Regions from separate parts of the Faecalibacterium sp. i21-0019-B1 genome, predicted to be linked through region 1. Evidence: a T-box and tRNA genes for the amino acid it is inferred to sense, from the RefSeq annotation. Region 1 holds a T-box; the other regions hold tRNA genes.
What was found. A T-box is a leader RNA that pairs with one kind of tRNA and senses whether it is charged. The one in region 1 lies ahead of ACGHP1_RS03580 (valine--tRNA ligase), so its partner is inferred to be a tRNA-Val.
Positions count from the first base shown of each region.

Region 2: it encodes a tRNA-Val, which carries the amino acid that the T-box ahead of ACGHP1_RS03580 (valine--tRNA ligase) is inferred to sense. The anticodon was not compared.
Region 3: it encodes a tRNA-Val, which carries the amino acid that the T-box ahead of ACGHP1_RS03580 (valine--tRNA ligase) is inferred to sense. The anticodon was not compared.

Region 1 covers NZ_AP031425.1:766,553-776,668, reverse strand. The annotation lists tRNA gene ACGHP1_RS03615 (tRNA-Ala) at 1-1, opposite strand, end outside; rRNA gene ACGHP1_RS03610 (16S ribosomal RNA) at 123-1,633, opposite strand; gene ACGHP1_RS03605 (sigma-70 family RNA polymerase sigma factor) at 2,075-2,746, opposite strand; gene spoIIAB (anti-sigma F factor) at 2,774-3,208, opposite strand; gene ACGHP1_RS03595 (STAS domain-containing protein) at 3,212-3,529, opposite strand; gene ACGHP1_RS03590 (folylpolyglutamate synthase) at 3,626-4,891, opposite strand; gene ACGHP1_RS03585 (VanZ family protein) at 4,895-5,407, opposite strand; gene ACGHP1_RS03580 (valine--tRNA ligase) at 5,409-8,114, opposite strand; T-box leader at 8,174-8,395, opposite strand; gene ACGHP1_RS03575 (bifunctional homocysteine S-methyltransferase/methylenetetrahydrofolate reductase) at 8,585-10,116, opposite strand, start outside.
Region 2 covers NZ_AP031425.1:2,648,288-2,658,403, forward strand. The annotation lists gene ACGHP1_RS13170 (MerR family transcriptional regulator) at 1-323, opposite strand, end outside; gene ACGHP1_RS13175 (FAD-binding protein) at 481-918, opposite strand; gene ACGHP1_RS13180 (threonine/serine exporter ThrE family protein) at 1,118-2,452, shown strand; gene ACGHP1_RS13185 (DUF4866 domain-containing protein) at 2,566-3,318, opposite strand; gene ACGHP1_RS13190 (hypothetical protein) at 3,448-3,612, shown strand; gene ACGHP1_RS13195 (XRE family transcriptional regulator) at 3,646-4,803, opposite strand; tRNA gene ACGHP1_RS13200 (tRNA-Val) at 5,115-5,191, opposite strand; gene ACGHP1_RS13205 (FeoB-associated Cys-rich membrane protein) at 5,371-5,538, shown strand; gene ACGHP1_RS13210 (hypothetical protein) at 5,594-5,830, opposite strand; gene ACGHP1_RS13215 (helix-turn-helix transcriptional regulator) at 5,802-6,164, opposite strand; gene ACGHP1_RS13220 (LexA family transcriptional regulator) at 6,360-6,977, shown strand; gene ACGHP1_RS13225 (hypothetical protein) at 7,026-7,244, shown strand; gene tsaA (tRNA (N6-threonylcarbamoyladenosine(37)-N6)-methyltransferase TrmO) at 7,257-7,955, shown strand; gene ACGHP1_RS13235 (LysR family transcriptional regulator) at 7,968-8,867, shown strand; gene ACGHP1_RS13240 (ABC transporter ATP-binding protein) at 8,984-10,099, opposite strand.
Region 3 covers NZ_AP031425.1:306,242-316,357, forward strand. The annotation lists gene ACGHP1_RS01455 (recombinase family protein) at 1-26, opposite strand, end outside; gene ACGHP1_RS01460 (nuclear transport factor 2 family protein) at 312-731, opposite strand; tRNA gene ACGHP1_RS01465 (tRNA-Val) at 1,169-1,244, opposite strand; gene ruvC (crossover junction endodeoxyribonuclease RuvC) at 1,477-1,989, shown strand; gene ruvA (Holliday junction branch migration protein RuvA) at 2,097-2,708, shown strand; gene ruvB (Holliday junction branch migration DNA helicase RuvB) at 2,712-3,767, shown strand; gene glmM (phosphoglucosamine mutase) at 3,911-5,266, shown strand; gene ACGHP1_RS01490 (class I SAM-dependent methyltransferase) at 5,296-6,171, shown strand; gene ACGHP1_RS01495 (energy-coupling factor transporter ATPase) at 6,422-7,261, shown strand; gene ACGHP1_RS01500 (energy-coupling factor transporter ATPase) at 7,277-8,197, shown strand; gene ACGHP1_RS01505 (energy-coupling factor transporter transmembrane protein EcfT) at 8,191-9,006, shown strand; gene truA (tRNA pseudouridine(38-40) synthase TruA) at 9,179-9,925, shown strand; gene ACGHP1_RS01515 (DUF5711 family protein) at 9,938-10,116, shown strand, end outside.

The DNA of each region.
Region 1 (10,116 bases):
CACATTAGGAATTGAGTTCCCTTTTCAGGGCCCTCAAAATCGAACAATATCTACTCTTCTCGTTTGTTACCTGTCCAAGGACTGTCCATCTTTTGATGTCCTGTCCTTGCCTGACTCCTTAGAAAGGAGGTGATCCAGCCGCAGGTTCTCCTACGGCTACCTTGTTACGACTTCACCCCAATCACCAGTTTTACCTTCGGCGGCGTCCTCCTTGCGGTTAGACTACCGACTTCGGGTCCCCCCGGCTCTCATGGTGTGACGGGCGGTGTGTACAAGGCCCGGGAACGTATTCACCGTGGCATGCTGATCCACGATTACTAGCAATTCCGACTTCGTGCAGGCGAGTTGCAGCCTGCAGTCCGAACTGGGACGTTGTTTCTGAGTTTTGCTCCACCTCGCGGTCTTGCTTCTCTTTGTTTAACGCCATTGTAGTACGTGTGTAGCCCAAGTCATAAAGGGCATGATGATTTGACGTCATCCCCACCTTCCTCCGTTTTGTCAACGGCAGTCTGGCCAGAGTCCTCTTGCGTAGTAACTGACCATAAGGGTTGCGCTCGTTGCGGGACTTAACCCAACATCTCACGACACGAGCTGACGACAACCATGCACCACCTGTCTCCTTGCTCCGAAGAGATTACATATTTCTATGTCTGTCAAGGGATGTCAAGACTTGGTAAGGTTCTTCGCGTTGCGTCGAATTAAACCACATACTCCACTGCTTGTGCGGGCCCCCGTCAATTCCTTTGAGTTTCAACCTTGCGGTCGTACTCCCCAGGTGGATTACTTATTGTGTTAACTGCGGCACTGAAGGGGTCAATCCTCCAACACCTAGTAATCATCGTTTACGGTGTGGACTACCAGGGTATCTAATCCTGTTTGCTACCCACACTTTCGAGCCTCAGCGTCAGTTGGTGCCCAGTAGGCCGCCTTCGCCACTGGTGTTCCTCCCGATATCTACGCATTCCACCGCTACACCGGGAATTCCGCCTACCTCTGCACTACTCAAGAAAAACAGTTTTGAAAGCAGTTTATGGGTTGAGCCCATAGATTTCACTTCCAACTTGTCTTCCCGCCTGCGCTCCCTTTACACCCAGTAATTCCGGACAACGCTTGTGACCTACGTTTTACCGCGGCTGCTGGCACGTAGTTAGCCGTCACTTCCTTGTTGGGTACCGTCATTATCTTCCCCAACAACAGGAGTTTACAATCCGAAGACCTTCTTCCTCCACGCGGCGTCGCTGCATCAGGGTTTCCCCCATTGTGCAATATTCCCCACTGCTGCCTCCCGTAGGAGTCTGGGCCGTGTCTCAGTCCCAATGTGGCCGTTCAACCTCTCAGTCCGGCTACCGATCGTTGCCTTGGTGGGCCATTACCTCACCAACTAGCTAATCGGACGCGAGGCCATCTCAAAGCGGATTGCTCCTTTTCCCTCTGGTCGATGCCGACCCGTGGGCTTATGCGGTATTAGCAGTCGTTTCCAACTGTTGTCCCCCTCTTTGAGGCAGGTTCCTCACGCGTTACTCACCCGTTCGCCACTCGCTCGAGAAAGCAAGCTCTCTCTCGCTCGTTCGACTTGCATGTGTTAGGCGCGCCGCCAGCGTTCGTCCTGAGCCAGGATCAAACTCTTTATAAATGATATTTATCACTTTTAAAGTGTTAAATCTTGTTCGCTCAGCACGCAATCGCTTGCGTCCTGTGTGAATTACTTTTGGAATTGTTTTTAGTGTTTTTCCAAACACTTAAAAGGTTCCTTACAAGTTTTTCGATATTGTTCAATTTTCAAGGTCCTGTAGCGCCTCAGCCTTGCGGCTGAAAGCTTACTTATTTTATCACTTTCGTGATAAGCTGTCAAGCACTTTTTTGAATTATTTTTGAGCTTCTTGTCGAAGCTCATCGATTCTTCACGTTAGGACGTTCCTTCTGAAGTGTTTCATTCTGTCGGATGTCCGCCTGACAGTAATGTATTTTAGCACAGCCTTTTGCAAAAAGCAAGCATTTTCTTCATATTTTTCGCAAAAATCCGGCTTTTGGCTTTTTGCCCAGTTTTTTCCTTTTAATCTGGAAAGTATGACATCTAATCTTCTAAAAGTCGGCGGCGCAGCTGCACCAGTATCTTGCGTTCCCGCCGGGAGATCTGCACCTGTGTGGTATGCAGTACCTTTGCAGTTTCACTCTGGGTCTTGTTGCCATAAAACCGCAGGCGGATCAATTGCCTGTCCTGTTCCGGCAAAGCGTGAAGCACCTCTTCTAGACTGATACGTTCTGCCAATGCTTCTTCCGGGGATTCTACTGGAATATCCATCTGCCGGTCCTCTTCTTCATTTTCCGGGGTCAGGCTCATGGCAGGCTGTGCCGCCTGAATGGCAAGTGTGATGTTCTCTGCAGGTTCATTCAATTCTTCCGCCAGCTGAGAAAGGGTCGGCTCCGTACCGCACACTTTTATGTGATGCTCCCGTGCCGCCTGTACGCGCATCCCCAATTCTTTTAAGGAGCGGCTCACCTTGACTGTGCCGCTGTCCCGGAACAGCTTTTTGATCTCGCCTAAAATTACCGGCACTGCATAGGTAGAAAAGCATACGCCGCGGCTCTCATCAAAATTATCGCAGGCTTTTACAAGTCCCATGCATCCGGCACTGTACAGGTCATCGTACTCTATGCCCCGCCCGCGGAAGCGCCCGGCGCAGGCGTGCACCAGCCCCAGATTCTGCTCAATGAATGCGTCCCGCCGGGTCTTATCCGATACCATGCTCCTGCCTGCCTTTCCTGTTATGTATCATTCTCTCTGGGCCAGACGCTTGATGAGCAGCACCTTTGTACCCTTGCCGGGCTTTGAGATGACCTTGACCTTATCCATAAAGCTCTGCATCACCGCAAAGCCCAGCCCGGAGCGTTCCTCCGGGTTTCCGGTGGTAAACAGCGGTTCCATGGCCTGCGGGATATCCGGGATGCCGATGCCCTTATCTGCCACCGTGATGTGCACCTCCCGCCCGGGATAGACTGCAATGCTCATGGCCACCGGCCCGATGTGGTCCGGGTAGGCATGGACGATGCAGTTGGTCACCGCCTCAGACACTGCCGTTTTGATATCGGCCAGCTGCGGCACGGTGGGGTCGTACCGGGCAAGAAAGGCCGCCGCTGCGCCCCGGGCGTAGCTTTCGTTCACACTGAGGGAATCGAACTGGATCTTTGTTGTGTTTTCCGCTTTCATGGTTTATTCCTCCTTCTGTCCTGCATCCGTGCAGGGGATGCGCGCCAGCTGCAGCACCTTTGCCAGCTGGGACGGTGTGTGCTGCACCCGCAGTGCCGTGCCCAGTGTGCGGGCAATGCGCTGCCGCCCCAGGATCAGCCCTACACCGGATGAATCCATAAATCCGACCCCGCCAAAATCCAGGATCATGGTCTGCGGGGCACGGCTGACCAGTGCATCATCCAGCTGGATGCGCAGGCTTTGCGCCGCATCGTGATCGATCTCGCCCGCAAGGTAGGCATAAAGCACATCGCCCGCCGGGCTGAAGCTTACCGTTGCCATGGTTTGTCCATCTCCTTTGCCAAAAATAAAAAGATCCCGTACACATGGTTTCAGTGTACGGGATCTTTCGTTTATTTTTTAGGGAAGCGTGTCGGCTCAGCTGTTCACCAGCAGTTCGGCCGCTTCCAGCGCGGCAGCTTCACCGCCGCAGACCAGCAGGCCGCGGCGGGTGTTGGCATGAGCCAACTCCACAGCTTCGGCAATGCTGGTGCACATCTCGGCATCAAAATGATACTTTGCCTTTTCGGTCAAACGGGCCGTCATCTCGTCATCGCCGCCTGCCGGGGTGACAAGATACACCTTATCAAAGGGGTTCTCACTCATGCCGGGCATGGTGGACTTATCCTTTTTCTGCTCTTCAGGGGTCAGGCCGGTCTCCAGTGCGGAGAAGAACGCTTCGGCTCCCTCCTCCTCTGCCAGACCGATGATGGCGCTCATATGGCGCACCTTGGCCATGTTGAGCACACGCAGCAAGGCCGCTGCCTGCTGCGGGGTGCGGCAGGCATCCAGAATGATGAGTGGGCGCTGCGAGATGACCCGGATGCTGCTGCGGTTCTCCACCGCAGCCAGACCTTCCAGAATGGCATCGTCGGTAATATCAAAGCCCTTGCGGCACAGCGCCAGCGAAAGCTCCACAGCCATGGCAGCGCTGCCCGCCGCATGACGGCCCAGAAAAGCCAGCGGCACGGTATATCCGCCGTAGTCCACCTTGCTGGCAAACTTTTCTGCCTCCAGAAAGGTGATATCCTCCGGGTCCGGCACCACCAGCTCACAGCCGCACTTGCCTGCGGCCACGATCAGCTCGCTGAGCACAGACTTGGGCTGCTCCGGCGCGGTGACGCAGATGCTTTCCTTGCGCATGACACCTGCTGCCAAAGCCGCAAGGCGCTCCACCGAGCGGCTCACACCGTCCGGGCCGACCGACGTGACGGCGCACACCGGCATGCCGGGCAGTGCTTCCGCAAGGCCCGCATCCGGCAGTTCCACCACGGCCAGCGTGCAGCCCGCTGCGCCAAAGCAGTTGGCCGCAGCGGCCAGCTCCGCTGCATCCTGCGGCAGGGCTTCGGCTGCGGAAAGGGTATCCGCAGTCAGAGCCAGCAGGCCCTCGTCCACCGGGGCATCATCGATGCAGATGCGCTCCGACAGCGGGCGGCACCCGGCATGGTACAGGCCGGCATGGATCCCCTGTGCGTGCAGGATGGCCGCCAGCAGGCGGACCGTCACGGTCTTGCCTGCCGTGCCTGCCACGCCCACGAACTGCACCTTCTGCACCGGCGCGGTGAACGCGGCGCGCAGCTGTTCGGTGGAGGCAAAACCGTCCGGCAGGGCGGCAAAATACTGATTTGCCTGTTCGATGGTCATTGGTTACTCCTTATTACGATGGTTGAACAACAATCTGCACAGCGCCATGAGCACCAGCGCCGTAAGGATGCCCGCCAGAACACCGGCTGAATCCAGCCACACATCGGTGACCTGACTGCTGCGTCCGGGCGAAAAGATCTGGATGGTCTCATCGGTCAGCGCAGTGAGCACGCCGCCCAGCATGGGCACGCTGATGTGCCAGATATACTGCCGGGTATACACCCGCATACACAGCATGAGCAGAAAGCCCTCCAGCATATACTCGCAGAAGTGTGCCAGCTTGCGCACGATGTGGTCGGTCAGGCGCTGGGCAAGGGCCGGATGGCCCAGACGGCGCAGAGCCGCCTGCAGCAGAGTGAGCACCCGGCTGCTGGACACAGTAGACACCGAGGCGATCTTCATGGAATTGGAAAAGATGAACGCGATGCAGCCGATGAGAGCAAGGGTAAAGATCACCCGCCCTGCGGTCACCCACGGCGAAGTGCGCTGTGTGCTGCTGTTATATTCCCCGCTCAAATCAGCCCAGAGCCTTGATGCTCTGCTCGATGTTGGCCAGCTTATCCTGGCTCTTGGCGTACTTATTGCGGATATCCTCCACCAGTGCCGCCGGGGCGCGCTCCACGAACTTGGGGTTGTTCAGCTGGTTCGCGAACATGGCCATTTCCTTTTCGGCCTTGGCCTTTTCCTTGTTCAGGCGGGCCAGTTCCTTGTCGCGGTCGATCAGCTCCATCATGGGGATGAAGCCGCGGGCGGCGTGGGTGGACACCTGCACCATGCCGTCGGTGCTGCCCTCGTACTTCTCGGTAAAGGTCACGTCGGTGGCAAAGGCAAACTTTGCCAGATAGACCTGTGCCTTCTGGAAGGGTGCAGCGTCGGCGGTCTCGATGATCATGCTGGTCTTTTTGGCGGGGTGGACATTCATCTCGGTACGCATGGTACGCACGGCCTTGATGTAGTCCATGACCTTTTCAAAGGCTTCCTCTTCGTCGGCCCAGTTGTGAGCTTCGTCAAAGGTGGGCCAGCTCTGGGTCATGATGGTCTCGGCAGAGCCGGGCAGAGCCTGATACAGCTCCTCGGTGATGAAGGGCATGAAGGGATGCAGCAGCTTGAGGGCCTTGTCCAGCACATACACCAGCACACGGCGGGCGGTGTCGGCCTGCTCGGCATCGCCGGAGTTCAGGCGGGGCTTTGCGATCTCGATGAACCAGTCACAGTAGACATCCCAGATAAAGCTGTTGATCTTGGCGGCGGCCAGACCCATCTCGTAGTGGTCGAGGTTGTCGGTCATGGCACCGGCCACCTGATTCAGCTTGGTGAGCACCCACTTGTCGCTCATATCCAGCTTGTCCTCACTGGGCAGGCCCGGGGTAAAGTCCTCGGGCAGGTTCATCAGCACAAAGCGGGTAGCATTCCACAGCTTATTGGCAAAGTTGCGGGCAGCCTCCACCTTCTTTTCGATATAACGCATGTCGTTGCCCGGGGTGGAGCCATCCACCAGCATAAAGCGCAGGGCATCTGCACCGTACTGGGCAATGACTTCCAGCGGGTCGATGCCGTTGCCCAGACTCTTGGACATCTTGCGGCCCTGACTGTCGCGCACGATACCGTGGATGCAGACCGTGCTGAAGGGTGCCTTGCCGGTGTAGGCCAGACCAGAGAAGATCATACGGCTGACCCAGAAGCCGATGATGTCGTAGCCGGTAACGAGGGTGTTAGTGGGGTAGAAATACTTGAGGTCTTCGCTCTCTTCATTGGGCCAGCCCAGCGTGCTGAAGGGCCACAGAGCGGAGGAGAACCAGGTATCCAGCGTATCGGGGTCCTGCGTGAGCTTTGCGCTGCCGCACTTGGGGCAGGAACAGGGAGCAGACTTTGCCACCACGGTCTCGCCGCAGTCGTCGCAGTACCATGCCGGGATCTGATGGCCCCACCACAGCTGACGGCTGATGCACCAGTCGCGGGTGTTCTTCATCCAGTTCATATAGTTCTTGGTGAAGCGCTCGGGCACGAACTTGATCTCGCCCTTTTCCACGCTCTCGATGGCGGGCTTTGCCAGCGGCTCCATCTTGACGAACCACTGCTTGGACACCATGGGCTCGATGGTGGAGTGGCAGCGGTAGCAGGTGCCCACCTCGTGCTTGAGGGGCTCGATCTCCTTCAGGAAGCCGCCTGCTTCCAAATCGGCCAGAATGGCCTTGCGGGCCTCGAGGGTGGTCATGCCGGCGTACTTGCCGCAGTCCAGCACCTCCGGCTCATTGATGGCGTTCTTGCCGGCGGCGAACAGGGCATCGGCAGCAGCCTTGTCGGCAGCACCGGTCATGTGGCCGTCGTAGGTGAACACACGCACGATGGGCAGGTCGTGGCGCAGCCCCACTTCAAAGTCGTTAGGGTCGTGGGCGGGGGTGATCTTGACCACACCGGTGCCCTTGGTCATGTCGGCGTGCTCGTCGCACACAATGGGGATCTCCTTGTTCAGCAGGGGCAGCACCACATGGCAGCCGTGCAGATGGGCATAGCGGGGGTCATCGCCGTTGATGGCAACAGCGGTATCGCCCAGCATGGTCTCGGGACGGGTAGTAGCCAGCTCCAGCATCTCGCCGGTCTCCTTGACCGGGTACAGCAGGTGCCAGAAGCTGCCGTCCTTTTCCTCGTACTCCACCTCGGCATCCGAGATGGAGGTGTTGCAGTGGGGGCACCAGTTGACCATGCGGTTGCCGCGGTAGATCAGGCCCTTGTCGTACAGGCGCACGAACACTTCCTTGACAGCCTCGGAGCAGCCCTCGTCCATAGTAAAGCGCTCACGATCCCAGTCGCAGCTGCTGCCCAGCTTCTTCAGCTGGCTGACGATGCGGTTGCCGTACTTGGTCTTCCATGCCCATGCACGGTCCAGAAAACCATCGCGGCCCACCATCTCCTTGGTCAGGCCCTCGGCACGCATGGCCTCCACCACCTTGGCTTCGGTAGCGATGGATGCATGGTCGGTACCGGGCACCCACAGGGCGGCATAGCCCTGCATCCGCTTGGTGCGGATGAGGATGTCCTGCATGGTGTTATCCACCGCATGGCCCATGTGCAGCTGACCGGTGACGTTCGGGGGCGGCATGACGATGGTGTAGGGTTTCTTGTCGGGGTCTGCCTTCGTGTGGAAGTAGCCGCCGTCCAGCCAGAACTGGTAGATGCGGTCTTCCACCTGGCTGGGATCATACTGTTTTGCAAGTTCTTTCATAAGGTCCTCCCAGTAAAAAATGATGAAGTGGGACGAAAAAAGCCGTTCCACGGAACGTTCCATGGGACGGCTGTAATAACCGCGGTACCACCCAAATTGCGCAGAGCATCCTGCGCCCCTTGATGCCCCGGTAACGTGGGACAGCTCCGAGAGCGGCTTGCTCTTCAGCTCACCGCTCCTGCTCCAAAGTGACAGCACACCGCCGGGCCATACCGGGTTTTCAGCAGCCCCCGGCTCTCTGGATGGCAAAAGCGATGCACACTCTTCTTCAACGCATTTATAAAAAGAATATAGCGTTTTTTGTGCGATTTGTCAATTACTTTTTCTTCAAAAGAATTTATCCCACTGCATCTTACGGTTTGGGCCTTATTCGTGAAAACGCGTTTGGAGTGGCCCGCAGGCCACGACAAACGCAAATATAAAAATATTTTTTCCGCTATCAATGGCCAGAGCAAACGCATCGGCCATTTTCAATCCGCGATCCCTTCATCCTTCAGCCTTGCAATGAGCCGCTCCATCAGGGCGATGCGGTTGAAGGGGGTCATCAGGTAAAAGCCGTCTGCATAGGGCGCTGCAGCCTGCGCGGCCTTCACCGAGACTTTCAGCCCCAGCTCTTCGCCCTGCGCACGGTCCAGCCCGGCAAAACGCTCGATGATCTCAGCGTCCACGTGGATGCCGTTGACCTCGTTCTCCATAAAGATGGCGTTGCGCTGGCTCACCACCGGCATGATGCCGGCCAGAATTTTCGCCTTTTCGCCCAGCGTTTCGCGGGTCTTTTTCAGGTTCACCACCGCCTGTGCGGAGAGCACCGGCTGGGTAAGGAAGCCGCTCATGCCATTTTGCAGCTTTTCCTGTGCGCGGCGCAGCTCCACATCAAAGTTGCGGGCGTTCAGGTTCAGCGCACCGAACACGGTGAGGGGCGAGGGCATCTCCCGGCCCTCCCCTGCCAGCGAGACGATGTACTGCGCCAGCTTGCGGGAGTTGAACTGGTACACGTTTTTCACCTCGTCCCGCTCCGCGGTGGGGATGGGGTCGCCGGTGATGGCCAGCACCTCCCGCACACCCTCGGCGTACAGGCCCAGCAGCAGGGCCTTGGTGGCGTTCAGATTGCGGTCGCGGCAGGTCATGTGGGGCAGCACGTTCAGCCCCAGCTCCCGGTGCACCCGGCAGGCCACCAGCGAAGAATCCATCCGTGCCCGGGCAATGGGACAGTCCGCAATGGTCAAAAGGTCTGCACCAGCAGCCTGCAGGCGGCGTGCACCGTCCAGATAGCCGGTCAGGTCGGCATCCTTGGGGCTGTCCAGCTCAATGGCGATCACCTTTTTGCCCGCGTTCAGCTTGCGCAGGAAGGCATCGTCTTTTTCCACCTCCGGCTTTGCGGCAGTGGAGACTGCTGCTGCCGGGGCTGCAGGCAGTGTTTCCGGCAAGGCATCCAGTGCCGCACGCAGGGCCGCAATGTGGGCAGGCGTAGTGCCGCAGCATCCGCCCAGAATGCGCACACCCTCGGCAGCAAGGCGGGCCAGCTCCCGTGCAAAATATTCCGGCCTGCCCTGATACTGCACCCGGGTGCGTGTGACCACCGGGTAGCCCGCGTTGGGCATCACTGCAAGCGGCAGCTTTGTCTCGCCAAGCTGCTGCACCAGCGCACGCATGGCACCGGGAGCAGAAACGCAGTTCAGGCCCACAGCATCCACTGCACCGCAGGCAGTCATGCTGCGCACAAGCTCTGCGCAGTGACGGCCCTCGCGGGTGTAGCCGTCCGGCAGCACTGCAAAGGACACCAGCACAAAGGCATCCGGCACTGCTTCTTTGATCTGCCGCGCGGCTTCGGCCACACCGGCATCGCTGCTCAGCGTCTCAAACAAAAAGTTCTTTGCACCCAATGCGGCAAACCGCTCGGCAAGGGCCGTATAGATCTGTGCCGCCGGGAGTGCCTCGGTGTCCGGGGCCGGGCCAAGATCGGCAAACACGGCAGCGCTGGTCTTTGCAGCGGCCTGTGCAG
Region 2 (10,116 bases), 1.2 Mb from region 1:
TCCAGCGCCTGCAGGCGGTATTCCAGCAGCTGCTTCTCGTGGGTCAGGGTGTAGCGCTGCCGCTTGAGAGATTGCTCAAACTGTTCGGTCTGCTGCTTTTCGTCCAGCATCCGCACCGCTTCCTCTATGCTGAAGCCATACTGCAGCAGGCAGCGGAAAGCGTTCACCCGGAATGCATCCTCCGGGCTGAACCAGCGGTAGCCGTTTTTCATCCGCTTCACCTTGAACAGGCCGATCTTTTCGTAATACCGGATCTTGCTCTGGGGCAGACCGGTCATGTTGGAAAATTCTCGGATATAATAGCCCTTTTCGTTTTCGCTCACCGTGCTTCCTCCTTACCCCGGAGCCGCACCGCCCGGCACCGGTTTCTTTGCGGTTTCTTTGCCAGTTCTATTGTAACATACTTTTTATAAAAAGCAAAAAGGCAGGCCCTTTCCCAGCGGAAAAAGCCTGCCTTTTCTATATTTATATCAGAACTGCTTACTTTGCAGCCAGATACTTGCCCAGCTCGCGGCCCAGCGTCAGGCACATACCAATGCTCACACCGGGGATCGGGGTGATATACTCGGGACCGAAGCGCATACCGCAGGTGTTGCCGGAAGCGTACAGGCCCTCGATGGGCTGATAATCCTCGTTCAGCACCTGCTGGTCATTGGTGGTCACAAAGCCGCCGGTGGTCACCAGTGCAAAGCCCAGACTCGGGGTTGTGACATGGGCGTAGAAGGGAGCCTTTGCAACTGCATTCAGGAAGTGCGGGTCCTTGGCAAAGTCGCTGTCGTAGCCCTCGGCGCAAACCTTATTGTACTGCTCCACAGTAGCGGAAAGGGCTGCAGGCTCCACACCGATGTACTCGGCCAGCTGCTCGATGGTGTCGGCGCCGGCAACAGCCGTGACATAGCGGAGTTGTTGAAGGGTCACGGCAGTTTCCTTTCGGCGTGTTTTTTCTATCCTACCGCAGAGCCGCCAAAAACGCAACGTATTTTCTTCTTTGAAATACCAAACGAACATTGCCGGCATATCCAAGATACGTTTTACCCACCCTGCAATTTCCCTTATAATAGCACCGCAGTCTTGAAACGGCTGCAACATTCCCATATCACAAAGGAGGCTTTCCGGTATGGGACAACGGCAAAGTGAGATCATCAAAAATCACATGGAAGTTTACTGGCACGACTATGCGTCGGCCAGCAAGGGCATCCCCATTACCGAGGCGGGGCTTGTGGAAAAAGCCTCCGTCATTGGACGCACCGGGCTGATGCTGCTGGAATGCGGCACCGGCGCATGGCGTGTCCGAAGCTCCATGAACACCCTTTCGCGGGAGCTGGGAGTCACAACAACAGCGGACATCGGCCTGTTGTCCATTGAGTTCACCTGCTTTGACGGTGACCAGTGTTATACCCAGTCACTCTGTTTGACAAATACGGGCGTGAATACCTCCCGGCTGAACCGACTGGAGCATTTCGTCAACGACTTCGACCGGGAAGGAAAATTTATGACCGGCGAAGAACTGCACAGCCACCTCGATGAGATCGAGCGCATCCACGGCTTGTATTCGCCCATCGCACTGGGCTTTGCAGCTGCACTGGCCTGCAGCTGCTTCACCTTTCTGCTTGGCGGCGGCATTGTGGAAATGCTGTGTGCCTTCTGCGGTGCAGGCATCGGCAACTTTGTACGGTGCAAGCTGACAAAGCACCATTTCACCCTGTTTCTGGGCATTACGGCGTCGGTCTGTTCAGCAAGCCTCGTGTATGCCATCCTGCTGAAGCTGGCCGAGGTGCTGTTTGCCGTATCGGCGCAGCACGAGGCGGGATATATTTGCTCCATGCTCTTCATCATTCCGGGCTTTCCGTTCATTACCAGCGGCATCGACCTTGCCAAGCTGGATATGCGCTCCGGGCTGGAACGTCTGGCCTACGCCGTCCTCATCATTCTGGTGGCAACCATGACGGCTTGGATCATGGCACTGCTGCTGCATTTGCAGCCGGTGCAGTTCCCTGCCCTGAGCCTGACACTCCCGGAAGAGATCGTGTTCCGGCTGCTGGCAAGTTTTGGCGGTGTGTTCGGCTTTTCGCTCATGTTCAACAGTCCCCGGAACCTGGCAGTCTGCGCCGCCCTTATCGGTGCGGTAACGAACACGTTCCGGCTGGAGCTGGTGAGCCTTGCGGGCTTTCCGCCCGCTGTTGCAGCGTTTCTGGGCGCACTGCTGTCCGGACTGCTGGCCTCCTGCCTGAAGAGCGCCGCCGGTTATCCCCGCATCTCCGTCACCGTGCCGTCCATCGTTATCATGGTACCGGGACTGTATTTCTACCGTGCCATCTATAATCTGGGCATCCTGTCTCTGATGAACTCTGCCACATGGTTTGCAGATGCCATTCTCATCATCGTAGCACTGCCGTTAGGGCTGATCTTCGCCCGTATTGTCACTGACAAGACTTTCCGTTATTGCACCTGATGTGCAGCATTTCCATTCTCTCATATAAGGCAAAACGCAGCGAATCTTTTAACGGTTCGCTGCGTTTTGTTTTGCTGTGATGCACTTATAAAAGGAGTTCGTTTACAGGGCATTTACTCCCCGTAAACGATCTTGGTAGTAGTTTCCACATGGCGTTCCAGCCGGTCGGCAAAGTGTTCCAGCGGCAGAAAAACGCCAAGTTCATCGTAGCGGGTTCCGCCGTCCTTGAGCGTATCCTGTCCATAGTAGACCACGGAACGGGGCAGTGCGTGCTGCAGCTTCATCTGGATATCCCAGACGGTGGAGTAGGCCTCCGCTTCCGTTACCTTCTGCTTCACGGTGTCCGGCAGTTCGTAGATCAGCAGCAGCCCCAAATGCTGGTTGTAGTGGTACTCCACCACATCCATCGAGCCTTCGTCGTAGCCATGATACTTGCAGTAGCCGCTGGCAAGGTACATTTTTACCTTTTCCTGCTTCTGGAACACCCGGATGAACCGGTCGTATACTTTGCTGCTCACGGCAACTTTGTTGTTCGGCAAAAGAACGCCGGCATCATCCGTCAGGATCACCGGGTTCGGCTGACCATCGGCGTTGAATTTGAACGGGATCAGGGCAGCGTTCCGTAGCAGGTCAAACATACTGTGCTGGCAGATCGCCATCAGAAAGGCAGACAGATCCTTGTTCTCGTAGGCATTGAACAGTGCTGCGGCAAACTGCTGTGCACTCACGGCCGGCGCATCCAGTACGTCTGCCATGTCCAGCGAGTCGTTGAAGGTATCCATCAGGCGTCGGCAGGCTTCTGGATTTTTCAGGATCTCCCCGAACAGTGCCTCTGCCTTTTCTTCTCTTGGAAATATCGTTGCCATCAAAAAGACCCTCTTTCTGTTTATTTCCAGCTACCTATTATAGATTCATAATGCCCAGCTGTGAAATACTGCTTTCATATTGCTGCTATATACAGAACACTTTTTACACATTTTCCAAGTGCCTGTACAATGGACGCTGCAATCATGAAATTGCACGAGGGAAATGTTTTTCCTTCTGCTCGCATTGCGAGTATTCCCAATAAGGAAGTCTCGCAGGAATATGTCAATGCCCTCAGCACGATGAACTGGCACGGTGTGACGGCTTCAGATATACAAAAAATCGCCAATGCATGAGAGAGAAATCTCTCACGTTTGACGGTTTCTTTTTTACCCTAAAAGCACTCTTGCTCTGCGCTGTACCTCTTTTTCGATCATCTTCAAGCGATTTGGCGGCAGATTATAACGTGTCGCTCTGCGGTCAAAATGGAAATCCAGCAGCTTATGGAGCATTGTACGGTGACGAGGTTTCATTGCACTCTTTGCAGCTGCAAAAAAATCATCGTATGCAAGCGGAAGCAGTGTGCGGGCATATTCATCAAATGCTTTCTGGTTGTCCCAAAGATCCGTTCCGCCCAGACTGAACAGCGAGTTTCCGTGGTCAAACAGCGGTGCAGGTGCCGCAATCGTGTTGGTTTTATTGTCTACCAGCACACCAAAATTTCCATAGTGGCGGTCAGTGTTGCAGATGATCGCATCAAAGACCAGCATATCTTCCAGCGCATCCACAAAGTTCTGACCTAACGTCTGATAATACGCAAAAATTGCTTTTATTCCACCTTTGGGCACAAGCTGTCCGATGGGAATATAAGAATACTCTTTGCTGGTGAACAGCTCACACTTGGAACAAAGCGTCTTTTTCAGATCTTTTGTCAGGGTGTAGCGAATCGCATTCACGCCCATCACCTGTGCAACTTGATAAGCATACATTTCCGAGTACGGTTCAAATCCCAGATTACTGAACCCTGACGTGCCACCTTTATAAAGATAGATTTTTCCGTTTTGTCTGCGCCAGCATTTTGGCAGCATCCCGTTGGTCGAGAACTCCGGGCAGGACGCAAGCGAAGTTCGTATGCTGCTGCCATATCCTGTAAAGGCGATTGCTGCCAGCACCTGACTGAATCGGTTATCGTAAAGATTTACTTTTTCAAAAGTATCCCCGGAACCCTCTGCATCTACCCAAAAGCAATCATTGAGCGAAAGACCTTTATTGGCTGCAATAATTCCAAGCGGTCGATTCAAAGAAAGCCCCACCTTAGAGAGCAGAGCATCTACATACGCTCGGTTCTTCGGAATTGCGCGATGCCGCAGCCAGCGTTCTACACCATCTTCTGATACAGTCAGGTTCAAAGGTAAAAAGGAACGTTTTTCTTCGTAGACCTTTATAATATGGAGGTCAGTATCTGCACTGTCCATGTTTGCTTCAAAGGTAAGCAGCGGCAAATCAAAATGCCTGATGGTGTAGCGCACAGCGATTTCTCCTTTCATCCATGATCTTTTCCTTTATTGTACGGCATCAGAATCCGAATGAAAAGCACCACCGTCATTCTGCACAAAATCCAAGGATAAAATTTTATGCCAAAAAATCTGCAAAAATCGGGTTTTCAGAGCCATTTTGCCGTTCCTCTCCGAATTTTGCTACAGATCTGCTACAAACTTGCTACAAACGACTGAAAAGGGGGCCTCCTACACGTTTCATTATCAATATGCAAAAGTGAATCTGTTTCACTTTTGCATATCAAAAAGCACGTAGATACAAGAAAAAGCCGCTTACCTTTTCAGGTAAACGGCCTTACGTTTGGTGGAGAATTAGGGACTCGAACCCCAGACCCCCTGCGTGTGATGCAGGTGCTCTAACCAGCTGAGCTAATCCTCCATATTTTGTTTTGTGCGTTCCGAACTGGAACGTGATTATTATAGCACGGCCTTTGCCAAAATGCAAGCCCTAATTTTAAAAAAATCACACTTTTTGTATCCGCTTTCCGGTTGCCCTTTGATGCCAAATCGTGTATACTGAACACAGAAACTTTCCCACCGGGAAAAGAGGTACAAAAAATGCTGACACTTCGTGGAATCATTACGCTGATCGTTCTGATCGTTCTGTTTGCACTGGCCGTTGTGTGGATCTCCAAGCAGGGCGGCTGGAAGGGCGAGGGCTGCGGCGGCAACTGTGCATCCTGCCACAGCCACTGCGAAAAACAGGACCCGAACAAAAAAGCCTGAGTTCAAAAATGCCCCCGGACATTGCCTGCTGGCAGCGTCCGGGGGCATTCTGCTTTCAGCTTTCCGTCTCGCGGTAAAACACCCCACGCTCTGCCGCGTACACGGCAATGGTGCTCAGCAGGTCCTGATGGGCTTTCTGGTAAGTAGTGCGGCCGATGTGCAGCTGATCGATCACATCGTCCTCCGTGCGGTGCTGTACATAGCGCAGCTCGAACAGATCCGCACGCAGCGGGTCGTTTTGCCGGTAATAGGCAAGGCCCTCCTCAATGGCGGCGCACCAGCTGCGCTCCACCGGGCTTCGTGCACGCTGCCGCATCCCATATCGGTACAGTGCCAGCCGCGTCTGATTTCTCTGCTCGCTTGTCATGTTCTGCCCTCCTCTTTTCATCCGCGCGGCGTGCCAGCACTTCGCGGCGGTTCTGCTCTTCAAAAAAGCAGAGATCCCGCTCGTACATGCTCAGACCAAGCACCGCGCTCAGCCGTTCTGCTTCGCTCAGCTTGAACTGTGTGCGCCCCTGCAGTTTCAGGTTCAGTGCATTGGGGCTGATCTTCAAGGCTCGTGCCACATACTGCATCTTGTACCCACTGGCGCGGATATAATCCCGGATCATTTCAGTATTTGCCATATTCCTCTCTCCTTTTTTCGTATCGGCAATGTCGTTTCACAATCTTTAGTTGTAGTATATTCCTGCATTGATTCAGTGTCAACCCATTTTTGCAAATTCGCAGAAAAAAGTTGATTTTAATGCAATTTTTTGGTATACTTCTGGTAACAGCATTCTTTTTACAGAACAACCATACGTTTTTCAGAGAGGTTTCGCATGTCTGAGCTTTCTACCCGTCTGCATCTGCGCCGCAAAGAACTGGGCCTTTCGCAGGAAGAGCTTGCCCAGCGCATGGGCTATCGGTCCAAATCCTCCATTACCAAGCTGGAAAAAGGCATCAACGACCTGCCGCAGTCCAAGGTGGAAGAGCTGGCAGCCGCGTTGGAGACCACCCCTGCCTATCTGCTGGGGCTGGACGCACCCTGTCCGCCGCCGGGCTTTGAGCCGCTGCCTGCCATGACGCAGGTCCCGCTGATCGGTTCCATTGCCTGCGGCACTCCTATCACGGCAGAGCAGAACATTGAACGCTATATCGGCGTTCCCGCCGCGTGGCGCGCCGACTTTGCCCTGACCTGCCACGGTGACAGCATGTCCCCCACCATCTGCGACGGCGACATCGTATGCATTCGCTGCCAGCCGGAGGTGGAGCAGGGCGAGATCGCCGCAGTGCGCATTGGCGGCGAGGCCACCCTCAAGCACTTCCACCGGCAGGGTGATGCTGTGATGCTGCTTGCGGACAATGCCGCCGTCTGCCCACCCATGATCTTTACCGGCCTGCAGCTGGAAGAGCTGCACATTGAGGGCCGCGCTGTCGGCCTGTGCCGGGGGCTGTGAGCCGCCTGCAGTCTTTCAGGCACGTTTCATAAAAGGAGGAGGCTTCTCATGTTTTTCTCCCGCAAAAAGCCTGCCCGTTCTTACGACCCCGCCACCCAGCAGCCTGCACTGCGGTGCAGCATCTGCACCGGGGAGCAGGTGGCCGGTTTCATCTCCCCGGATGGCCATTTTGAGGACGTTCAGCTCATTCGCACGCCTCAGGAACTGGACGCATTCCGGGCACGGTACAGCATCCCGCCGGAATGCCCCCTGAAAAAGATCTATTAAAAGGAGTTCGCCATGCCCACTGCACCTGAAGAGATGACCCTGAAGGTCATTGCCCATATCCATACTGCCTTTCCCACCAAGTTCGGCATCCCGCGCCAGAGCGGCCTTGTGGACGAGCTGCGCGGCGAGGTGATCTTTGCGCCCGAATACCGCAATGCCGATGCCGTGCGCGGTCTGGAAGATTTCAGTCACATCTGGCTGGTGTGGCAGTTCTCCGGCGCGGTGCGGGACAGCTGGTCCCCCACTGTACGCCCGCCGCGCTTGGGCGGCAACACCCGCATGGGCGTGTTCGCCACCCGGTCGCCGTTCCGCCCCAATCCTCTGGGCCTTTCCAGCGTGCGTCTGGAAGGCATCGAGCACCGGCCGGACGTTGGCCCGGTGCTCATCGTGCGCGGTGCCGACCTGATGGATGGCACCCCCATCTACGACATCAAGCCTTACATTCCCTATGCCGACTGCCACCCGGATGCCGCCGAGGGCTTTACCGGCCAGACCCAGTTCCACCGTCTGCAGGTACAGTTCCCGCCCGAACTGCTGGCACAGGTGCCGCAGGCCGACCGCGCCGCCCTGACCGGCGTACTGGCAGGTGACCCGCGCCCCTCCTATCAGCACGACCCGCAGCGGGTGTACGGCATGGAGTTCGGCCCGGTAGAGGTGCATTTTACCGTGGATGGCGAGGTGCTCACCGTGACCGGCATCGCCCGCCGCTGAGAGGAAGCGTTTATGGAACTGCGGAACATCAATACCTTTTTGCACATCGCCGAGCTGCACAGCTTTTCCCACACTGCGCGGCAGCTGGGCTATTCCCAGTCGGCGGTGTCCTCCCAGATCGCACAGCTGGAAGCAGAGCTGGGCGCACCGCTGTTCGACCGCGTGGGCAAGACCGTGCGGCTCACCGATGCGGGCCAGACCTTTTTAGGCTATGCACGCACCCTGCTGGCCACGGCCCAGCAGGCGCAGGCTGCCCTGCAGCCCGCCCGGCAGATCAGCGGCAGTCTGCGCATCGCTCTGGCGGATTCGGTGTGCTCCACCTTCCTGCCCGGCCTGCTCAAACGCTACCACGCCCTGTGCCCGCAGGTGGAGCTGGTGCTGTGCACCGCCACTGCCGACGGAATGCTGCAGATGCTGGGCACAAATCAGATTGATCTGGCCTATACGCTGGACCAGCCCCTGCTGCAGCCCAATCTGGTGCTTGCGGCGGATGTGCCGGAGCCGGTGTGTTTTATTGCACCATCCGCTCACCCGCTTGCCGGGCAGGAAGCCGTTACACTGGAAGAGCTGCCCCGGCAGGAATTTCTGCTCACTGAGCGCGGCATGAGCTACCGCGACGCTTTGGATCAGTGCCTTGCCGCCCGCGGCCTTGCCATCCACCCTTATCTGGAGCTGGGCAGCGCTGCGCTGCTGTGCCAGATGGTGGAGCAGGGCATGGGTCTTTCCTTCCTGCCGGAGTACATCGTGCGTCCGGCGCTGGCCGCAGGTCGTCTTGCCCGGCTGAATGTGCCGGACTGCACCGTGGAGATGCACCGTCAGCTGTTTTACCACCGTGACAAATGGCTGACCCCTCAGATGAAAGCTTTTATCGAGCTGGTGCACCAGCCCGCGCCCGGCACTGCCAGCAAATGAAAAGAGCACGGGTCCATTGAAGCGTAAAGCTGAACACACAAACGAAAAACCGCCGAAGGCTTTCCTTCGGCGGTTTTTCTTATGATAGGAGGATCAAAAATGATCGTCGCAAAATTTTAGTTCAGGATGGTCAGCTCGGTCTCGATGTCGAACAGGTGGACCTTGTGGGGATCGAATGCAACGCGGACAGTGTCTCCGTTGCGTGCCTTGGAGGTGGGAGCCACACGAGCGGTCATCTTGTTGCCCTTGTACTCCAGATACAGGTAGATCTCAGCACCCATCATTTCGGAGACATCCACCTGAGCATCCAGCTGGCAGTCTGCGTGCTTTGCCATAAACTCAGGCTCGTCGTCGATATCCTCGGGACGGACGCCCATCTTGATCTTCTTGCCGACGTAAGCATCCAGCTTGCCGTCTGCGGTCTTCTCCTTGGGCAGGGGGATCACGTCGCCGCCCAGATCAACACCGTACAGCTCGCCCTTCTTGATTAGGGTGCCGTCCAGGAAATTCATCTGGGGGCTGCCGATGAAGCCAGCAACGAACATGTTGCAAGGCATATCGTACAGGTTCTGCGGGGTATCGACCTGCTGGATGATGCCGTCCTTCATAACAACGATACGGTCGCCCATGGTCATAGCCTCGGTCTGGTCGTGGGTAACGTAGATGAAGGTGGTAGCCAGCTTCTTGTGCAGCTTGATGATCTCGGTGCGCATGCTGGTACGCAGCTTAGCATCCAGGTTGGACAGAGGCTCGTCCAGCAGGAAGACTGCCGGGTTACGAACCATTGCACGGCCCAGAGCAACACGCTGACGCTGACCACCGGACAGAGCCTTGGGCTTGCGGTCCAGCAGGTGCTCGATCTCCAGGATCTTAGCAGCCTCGTGCACGCGCTTGTCGATCTCGTCCTTCGGGGTCTTGCGCAGTTCCAGACCGAAAGCGATGTTCTTGTAAACGGTCATATGGGGGTACAGAGCGTAGCTCTGGAACACCATTGCGATATCACGATCTTTCGGGGGAACGTCGTTGATCAGACGGCCACCGATGTACATTTCGCCCTTGGAGATCTCCTCCAGACCGGCGATCATGCGCAGGGTGGTGGACTTGCCGCAGCCAGAGGGGCCGACGAAGATGATGAATTCCTTATCCTGGATCTCCAGGTTAAAGTCGGTAACAGCGGGAGCGGTAGCACCCGGATAGATCTTATAGATGTGCTGGCAGCTGATCGAAGCCATAGTCGTTTGCCTCCATA
Region 3 (10,116 bases), 460 kb from region 1:
TAGCGGGCGTAGATCACGGCGGTCATGGTTGCACCTCCTTGGCGTGTATTCGACTTGCCTTTATATTATCGGGTCAAGCGCAGCTTGTCAACAATCTGCGAGCAGATTGAAATGTGCAAATTGCGAAACGCAGTGAAAAAGCTGAGAGCAAGAATCGTCCCGTGGCCACAAATTTTCAATTCTTGAAAATTTCTTGTCCATCCGGGACTTCACTTCTTCAACTCATGTGAGTTTCCGAAGTGCTCTTGTTGGGGCGTGCCTGCCCCAAACCCTGCTGGAACGAGTACGGCAAACTGGAATTTATAGTCCTCTCAAAACCAATTTGCTTTTTCTTCTCGAAATACGGGAATATCACTATCTCGATATGGATTGTAATTATGAAGATTGCAACCAAACTCTTTTAATGATTTTATTTTGTTATCCTGTGTCCATACAATTAAAGATATTCCGTCAAATTCTTCAACATTTCCATTATTCATTTTGCTTTTAAAATACCACTCCACGATTGTTTGATTGCCTTGATGAAAAAATTGCTTAATCTCCCAGACAAGAACACTTCCGCGTGTATTCCATTCGTCAAACCAGTGCTTTACCGTTTTGCGGTTTTCATATTTAGGACTCCAACTCTCAGTATATACAACATCATCTGTAAAAATATTGTCAATTCCTAAATCTGCTTTCTTAATCCACATATCAAACCATAATCGGATAATTTTTTCTCTCTCGTTCATAAAGTACCTCCATAACTTCCGATTTACTGGGCTAAGCCGAGTATACCACACTCCACCATGAAAGAACAGCCCGATATAGTGAAATTTTGCCATTTTTCTGCGTACGTGCGTACACAATCCGCAGGGATTCTAAGGGGCTTGACCCCTTAGCACACGGACTTTGGAACAAAGTCTAGTGTGTTACACCTTGCCAGAGGTGTACAGGCTCCCGGTACGCACGTACGCAGCAATTGCCATCAATGCGCCATATAGATGGCGATCAAGTTCGCACAAAGCGAACTTGATTCCTCAAAGCAAAAGGCAGGATACCACCGTCATAGTGATACCCTGCCTTTGCTCGTTTAACGCTCTGTGTAGTCCTTCCGCAGAATTTCCGATAAACAAAAAACGTACCCGAACCCTTTCTCATAGAGAATTGGGTTCGAGTACGAACTGTTTGGTGGACGGTACAGGACTCGAACCTGTGACCTCCTGCACGTCAAGCAGATGCTCTACCAGCTGAGCTAACCGTCCATATTCTGTTTTGCCGAAATCAGCTTGATTATATTACCATACCTTCTGCCAAAAAGCAAGTGCTTTTTCAAAAATTGTAAAACTTTTTTAAAGGCAGGGGCGCTGACTGCCCTTTTTACGAGCCAGCGCACATTTGGCGGCGGCAGGCGAAAGGTTTTCTGTTGCTCACACTGTTTTGTTGTGATATAATAATAAAGTTATAATAGGAATAGTATCGGAAGGTATTTGCAGCATGAGAGTTTTGGGCATCGACCCCGGCTACGCCATCGTGGGCTGGGGCGTGGTGGATTACGCAGGCAACCGGTTTGCGCCGGTGGATTTCGGTGCGGTGTGCACCGACGCGGGCGTGCCGTTCGAGCGCCGTCTGGACGAGGTGTATGCAGGCATCAAAGAGGTGATCGAGCGCACCCGGCCCGAGGCGCTTGCCATCGAAAAGCTGTTCTACCAGCACAATCAGACCACGGTCATCGGCGTGGCAGAAGCCCGCGGCGTGATCCTGCTGGCGGCAGCGCAGGCAGGCCTGCCCATCTACGAGTACACCCCCATGCAGGTAAAGCAGGCTGTTACCGGTTACGGCAAGGCCGTGAAAAAGCAGGTGCAGGAGATGACCCGCGTGCTGCTGCATCTGCCCGCCGTGCCAAAGCCGGACGATACCGCCGATGCGCTGGCAATGGCGATCACCTTCTGCCACACCAACGGCAACCAGCTCAACCGCTTTGTCCGCCGTGTGGCCGGGCCGATCTGACCCTCTCACCGGTTCCGTCCGCCTGCAGCGGCGCGGCACCGGAGCTCTCCCGAAGGGCGAGCTGAACAGAGGAAAATTGGCCGACACAGAAACTGAGAGGGCTTTAAATGATCTACTGTCTGACAGGAAAAATCGTCAAAAAAAGCATGAATGCCGTGGTGCTCAGCTGCGGCGGTGTAGGCTACTATGCCCAGTGCCCGGCCAGCGTGGCCGGGGCCTTGCCCGGCGTGGGCAAGGAAGCCACCATTTATACCGTGATGAGCATCACCGAGAACGACGTGAGCCTTTACGGCTTTGCCACCGAGCAGCAGCAGGCCTGCTTTGAGATGTTGACCGCCGTGTCTGGCGTGGGGCCTAAGGTTGGCCTTGCCATCCTGAGTGTGATGGAGCCGGACCGCGTGGCACTGGCAATCTCGGCGGGGGACCACAAGGCGTTCAAGGCGGCTTCCGGCGTGGGGCCGAAGCTTGCACAGCGCATCGTGCTGGAGCTGAAGGATAAGGTCGCCAAGGGCTTTGTGGACGGCATCTCGCTGGAGGATGTGGCGGGTGCTTCCGCCGACACACAGGCTTCTCAGGGCAGCAGTCAGGCCATTGCGGCGCTGGTGTCGCTGGGGTACAGCCAGAGCGAGGCAGCGCTTGCCGTTTCCAAGATCGACGCGGCATTGCCCGTGGAAGAGATCATCAAACTGGCCTTGCGCAGCATGGCAGGCAGGAGGTAAAGAATGCAGGACGAAACTGCGCTGTACGGCGCAAAAATGATGCAGCCCGGCATGACGGCGGCGGACAGCGAGGAAAACAACCTCCGCCCGCAGCATCTGGAAGACTATATCGGGCAGGAAAAGGTCAAGCAGAACCTGAAAATTTACTTGGAAGCTGCCAAGCGGCGCGGCGAACCGATGGACCACATCCTGCTCTACGGCCCGCCGGGCCTTGGCAAGACCACACTGGCAGGCATCATTGCCAACGAAATGGGCGTACAGATCCGTATTACCAGCGGCCCGGCCATTGAAAAGCCCGGCGACCTTGCTGCCCTGCTCACCAATCTGCAGGAGGGCGATGTACTGTTCATCGACGAGATCCACCGCCTGTCCCGTCAGGTGGAAGAGGTGCTGTATCCGGCACTGGAAGACTATGCGCTGGATATCATGATCGGCAAAGGCCCCAGCGCCCAGAGCATCCGCATCAACCTGCCGCGGTTCACGCTGGTGGGTGCCACCACCCGTGCAGGCCAGATCACCGGCCCTCTGCGCGACCGCTTTGGCGTGCTGCTCAAGCTGGAGCTGTACAGCCCGGATGAACTGAGCAAGATCATCCAGCGCTCGGCAGGCATCCTCGATCAGCCCATCACGCCGGAAGGTGCTTACGAGCTGGCCAAGCGCAGCCGCGGCACGCCCCGCGTGGCAAACCGCTTTTTGAAGCGCATCCGCGACTTTGCCACCGTGCTGGGCGACGGCATCATTGACCGGGATGTGGCCCTGATGGGCCTCAAGCGGATGGACGTGGACGCACTGGGTCTGGACGAACTGGACCGCAGTATGCTGCGTGCGATCATTGAAATGTACAACGGCGGCCCGGTGGGTCTGGAAACGCTGGCGGCGGCCCTCGGCGAGGAATCCGTCACGCTGGAAGACCTGTGTGAGCCGTATCTGATGCAGATGGGCTTTCTGACCCGGACACCCCGGGGCCGCTGCGCAACGCGGCTGGCCTACGAACATCTGGGCCTGAAAGCGCCGGAGGCCGCTGCGCCCGAGGACAACGGGCAGCAGAGTTTGTTCTAAGATAAACGGGCTTGCCCTCTCAGTCTCACTTCGTTCGACAGCTCTCCCAAAGGGAGAGGTGGCATCGCGCAGCGATGACGGAGAGGGCGAGGATGCTTACAATATTAAAACTTGCTTCTTTCTATAGAAAGTGGGGTATTATTATGGGAAAATATTTTGGAACCGATGGTGTGCGCGGTGTTGCAGGCGCAGACCTGACCTGTGAGCTGGCAATGAAGATCGGCCGCGGCGCTGCTGCGGTGCTGACCGGCAGCACCGGCCACCGTCCGCGCATCCTGATCGGCAAGGACACCCGCCAGTCCGGCGATATGCTGGAAGCAGCCCTGACCGCCGGTCTGTGCAGCGTGGGTGCGGATGTGGAAAGTCTGGGCGTTCTGCCAACGCCCGCTGTGGCCTATCTGGTGGGCAAGTACAATGCCGATGCCGGCATCGTGATCTCTGCCTCCCACAATCCGATGGAGTTCAACGGCATCAAGATCTTTGCCGGTACCGGCTATAAGCTGCCGGACGAGGTGGAGAACGAGATCGAGGTCTACATTGACAACGACTGCGCGGGCATTGAGCTGAAGACCGGTGCCGAGGTGGGCCGTGTGTACCGCCGCGATGACGGCCTGCAGGACTATGTGGATCACCTGTACGAGTCCATCCACGGCGACCTGACCGGCCTGAACGTCTGCATCGACTGTGCAAACGGCGCATCCGCAGCAGTGGCACAGAAGCTGTTCCCCCGTCTGGGCGCAAAGTGCACCTTTATCGGCATTGAGCCTGACGGCCAGAACATCAACAAGGGCGTGGGCAGCACCCACCTCGACAATTTGGAAAAGGCTGTTGTAGAGGGCGGCTTCGACTGTGGCATTGCCTTTGACGGTGATGCCGACCGCTGCCTTGGCTGCGACGAAAAGGGTCACGAGATGGACGGCGACAAGATCATTGCCCTGCTGGCCATGACCATGAAGAAAAAAGGCCGTCTGGACGGCGACACCGCCGTGGTTACGGTCATGTCCAATCTGGGCTTCATCAAATATATGGAGAGTCAGGGCATCAACACCGAAAAGACCGCCGTGGGCGACCGCTACGTGCTGGAAAACATGCGCGAGAACGGCTTTGCCATCGGCGGCGAGCAGAGCGGCCATGTGATCCTGCTGCACCATGCCACCACCGGCGACGGTGAGCTGACCGCCGGCAAGCTGCTCAAGCTGCTGGCTGAGAGCGGCAAGAAGATGAGCGAGCTGAACTGCATCTACGCCCAGTATCCGCAGGTGCTGGTGAATGTGACCGCCAACGCCGCCCAGAAAAAAGCCTACAAAGAGGACGAAGTTCTGGCCGGTTTCATTGAGAACGAGCAGCAGAAGCTCATGGGCATGGGCCGCGTGCTGGTGCGGGTGTCCGGCACCGAGCCGAAGATCCGCGTGATGGTGGAGGGCCAGGATCTGGACGCCATCCACCGCTGCGCCGACCGCATCGTGGATAAGATCAACAAGCGCATTCTGGGCCAGTAAGAAACGGAGAAAAGAGAAGGGAGGACGCTATGCGCCCTGCAGATACCTGGAAAGACTATGAACTGCTGGATGCCACCGACGGCAACCGTCTGGAGCGCTGGGGTGAGACCATCCTCATCCGCCCGGACCCGCAGGTGGTGTGGAAAACACCCAAGCAGAGCCCGCTGTGGGCAAAGGCAGATGCTGTTTATCACCGCTCCAATCAGGGCGGCGGCGAGTGGGAGTACAAGCGCCGTCTGCCCGAAAAGTGGAAGATCAGCTGCGGCGAGGGCGAGGATAAGCTCACCCTCATCGTCAGCCCCACCGGCTTCAAGCACACCGGCGTGTTCCCGGAGCAGGCCGTCAACTGGGCATGGTACGCCAAAAAGATCCGTACCGCAGGCCGCCCGGTAAAGGTGCTGAACCTGTTCGGCTACACCGGCGGTGCCACGCTGGCCTGTGCGGCGGCAGGTGCCACCGTCTGCCATGTGGATGCCTCCAAGGGCATCGTGGCGTGGGGTAAGGACAATGCTGCGGCAAGCGGCCTTGCCGACCGGCCCATCCGCTGGCTGGTGGACGACTGTGCCAAGTTCGTTGCCCGCGAAAAACGCCGCGGCAACACCTACGACGGCATTATCATGGACCCGCCCAGCTACGGGCGCGGCCCCGGCGGTGAGATCTGGAAGCTGGAGGACTGCATCTACGACCTCATCAGCCAGTGCGAAGAGGTGCTGAGCGATACGCCGCTGTTTTTTGCAGTGAACAGCTACACCACCGGCCTGTCCCCGGCGGTCATGGAATATATGCTCAAGACCACGCTGGTGCCCCGCTTTGGCGGCGAGACCAGCTGCGACGAGATCGGCCTGCCGGTCTCTGCCACCGGCGGCGTGGTACCCTGCGGCGCAACCGCCATCTGGGAAGAATAAGGAAAGAACCCTCTCAGTCGCCTTGCGGCGACAGCTCCCCCGAAAGGGGGAGCTTTATAAGAGCTTACGGTAAGATGATTAAAAGCCCTCCCTGAGAGGAAAGACTTCCCCCGCTCCGGGGGAAGATGTCACCGCAGGTGACAAAAAGGGGAATCTGGCACGGCGTCAGCCGTGACTGAGAGGGTTATACGATTCAAGAATGGGGTACAGCCCCTTTCAGAGGGGCGCACCACCAGAAAGAGAAACACAAATGGAAGAGACGATTTTAACAGCACAAAATCTGAAATTCCGCTACGACAGCGACCAGCCGATTTACGCACTGGACGGTGTCTCAACGGAAGTAAAGCGCGGCGAATTCGTGGCCGTGCTGGGTGCCAACGGCTGCGGCAAGTCCACGCTGGCAAAGCACTTCAACGCTATCCTGCTGCCGGAGAGCGGCAAGGTCTACGTGGAGGGCATGGACACCGCAGACGATGACAAGATCTATGATATCCGCCAGACCGTGGGCATGGTGTTCCAGAACCCGGACAATCAGATCGTTGCCACCGTGGTGGAGGAAGACGTTGCCTTTGCACTGGAAAACCTCGGTGTGCCGCCCGAAGAGATGCGCCGCCGCGTGGACGACTCCATGAAGATGGCCGGCATCTATGAGTACCGCGAGCGCGCACCCCACAACCTTTCCGGCGGCCAGAAGCAGCGCGTTGCCATTGCAGGCGTTGTTGCCATGCGGCCGGACTGCCTGATATTAGACGAAGCCACCGCCATGCTGGACCCCCGGGGCCGTGAGCAGGTGATGCAGACCATCCACTACCTGAACAGGAATATGGGCATCACCGTGGTGTCCATCACCCACTACATGGAGGAAGCTGCGCAGGCAGACCGTGTGCTGGTGATGAGCAAGGGCCATGTGGTGATGGAGGGCACCCCCAAAGAGGTGTTCAGCCAGACCGAGAAGGTGCGCTCCCTGCATCTGGATGTGCCGCAGGCTGCAGAGCTGCGGGACGAGCTGGTGAAGGCCGGCATCCCGATGCCGGAGGGCATCATCGACACCGGCGAATGCGCACAGGCTCTGTACGAGCTTTTGCAGTAAGGGGGGCAGACGCAAATGGCAGATATCATCAAAGTAGAACATCTGAGCTACGTCTACAACCCCGGCATGCCCAATGCAGTGACGGCGCTGGACGACGTGAGCTTTACGGTGGAAGAGGGCGACTTTGTGGGCATCATCGGGGCCACCGGCTCCGGCAAGAGCACCCTCATCACCCACATGAACGGCCTGAACAAGCCTACCAGCGGCAAAATTTATATCGATGGCCGCGACCTGTGGGAAGATCCGGAGAAGATCCGGGACTTCCGCTTCCTCACCGGTCTGGTGTTCCAGTACCCGGAGTACCAGCTGTTCGAGGAGACCTGTTATAAAGATATCGCGTTCGGCCCCAAGAACATGGGTCTGGACGAAGCCGAGATCGACCGCCGCGTGCATGAAGCCGCCGATTTCGTGGGCCTTGACCCGGCCCTGCTGGAGCGCAGTCCCTTTGAGCTTTCCGGCGGCCAGAAGCGCCGGGTGGCCGTGGCGGGCGTTATGGCCATGAAGCCCCGCATTCTGGTGCTGGACGAGCCTGCTGCGGGCCTTGACCCGGAGGGACGGGACGACATCCTCAGCGAGGTGAAGGAGTACCACAAAAAGACCGGCACCACTGTGCTGCTGGTGTCCCACAGCATGGAGGACATTGCCAAGTACGCCAACCGCGTTCTGGTGATGAGCAACAAGAAAATTGCCATGTACGACACCGTGGAAAAAGTCTTTGCCCGCGCTCCGGAGCTGCTGGAGCTGGGGCTTTCCGTGCCGCAGGTGACGAAGATCTTCCTCAAGCTGCGGGAGATGGGTGTGGATGTGCCCGCTGATGTGTACACCATCCCCTATGCGGTCAAGATGATCCTGGAGGCCAAGCGCCGCCGGGAGGCAGGCGAGAGCCTTGTGCTCCCGCGGGAAGCAAAGAAGGAAGGAGGCGCTGCCGGATGCTGAGAGATATCACCATTGGCCAGCACTTCCCGGGCAACAGTCTGGTGCACCGGTTCGACCCGCGCCTGAAACTGGTGCTGACCATCGCCTATATCGTGCTGCTGTTTGCAGCTTCCAATCCGCTGGGCCTTGCCCTTTCCATCCTGTTTTTGGCAGTGATGTACAAGGTGGCAAAAATTCCCGGCAAAATGATCCTCAAGAGCTTAAAGCCCATCCTGCCCATCGTGATCTTCACAGCGGTGCTGAACCTGTTCTTTGTGTCAGGCGAGGGCGAACCGCTGGTGCACATCTGGTTTTTGACCATTTATGCCGAGGGTGTGCGCTATGCTGTGCTGATGGCAGTGCGCGTCATGGCGCTCATCGCGGGCACCAGCCTGCTCACCTACACCACCAGCCCCATCGTGCTCACGGATGCCATCGAGCAGCTGCTGAAGCCCTTGGGCAAACTGCACTTCCCGGTGCACGAGCTGGCGATGATGATGAGCATTGCCCTGCGCTTCATCCCCACCCTCATTGAGGAGACGGACAAAATTATGAACGCCCAGAAAGCCCGCGGTGCCCAGCTGGACACCGGCAAGATGACCGACCGGGTAAAAGCCTTGGTGCCGGTGCTCATCCCGCTGTTCATTTCGGCCTTCCGCCGCGCGGACGAGCTGGCCATGGCCATGGAATGCCGCTGCTACCGGGGCGGCGACGGCCGCACCCGCCTGAAGGTGCTGCGCTGCGAAAAGCAGGATTATATCGACCTGGCCGTGTGCATCGCCTGCTTTGCGGTGATCCTTGCCTCCCGGCTGGTGTTCCCGAATTTTTAAGGTGAACGACCTCGCCCTCTCAGTCACCTTCGGTGACAGCTCTCCCAAAGGGAGAGCCCTTGGCAAAACCAGAAAGCTTGCGTGGAATGCCAAGGCCTCCCACTCTGGGGGAGGTGGCATTGCGGAGCAATGACGGAGAGGGCAAGCCTGTATATCATTTGGAACAAACTTTATGAACTTTTTACTTACCCTTGCCTACGACGGCACCAATTACTGCGGCTTTCAGGTGCAGCCCAATGGCCGCAGCGTGGCCCAAACCTTTCAGGATGCGCTGCAGGCCGTGCTGGGCAGCCGCCCCGATATCAAGGGCTGCAGCCGCACCGATGCAGGGGTGCACGCGCTGGGCTTCAAGCTCAACTTCCACGCCGATACCCGCATCCCGGCGGCAAAGCTCCCGCTGGCGCTCAACCAGCATCTGCCGCCGGACATCCGGGTGCTGGACGCGCAGGTGGTGCCGGAGGACTTCCATGCCCGGTACGCGGCCCATACCAAAACCTATCTCTACCGCATCCACAACCACCCCATCGACTCGCCTTTTGACGCGGCTTATTACACCCGGGTGCCCCGGCATCTGGACGAAGCCAGAATGCAGGCGGCGGCGCAGCAGTTCGTGGGCAGGCACGATTTTCTGGCCCTGTGCGCGGCGGGCTCTTCCGCTGCAGCCCATGGCGATACCGTGCGCACCATCACGGACTGTCATGTTACCCGCGAGGGGGACGAGATCGACATTGAAGTGACCGCCGACGGCTACCTGTACAACATGGTGCGCATTCTGGCAGGCACTTTGTGCGAAGCGGGCGCAGGCCGGCTGGACCCGGCGGAAATTCCCGCCATTCTGGAAAGCCGTGACCGCAGCCGCGCCGGGCCGACCCTGCCCGCCAAGGGCCTATTTTTGAAGTGTGTGGAGTATGATCTGTAAGGAGAACCATTCATGAGCAAAATTCGCCGCGGCGGACATTCCGCCGAAGGGGAGACGCTTTCTGCCGGACGCGTCGAATATCTGGAAGCCGCCCGGGCCCGGGTGCGCACACGGCGCATCCGCCGCACCGTCATCATCGTAGCGGTGCTGACCATCCTTGTACTGTTTGCCACCGGCGCAGTGGGGTCTTC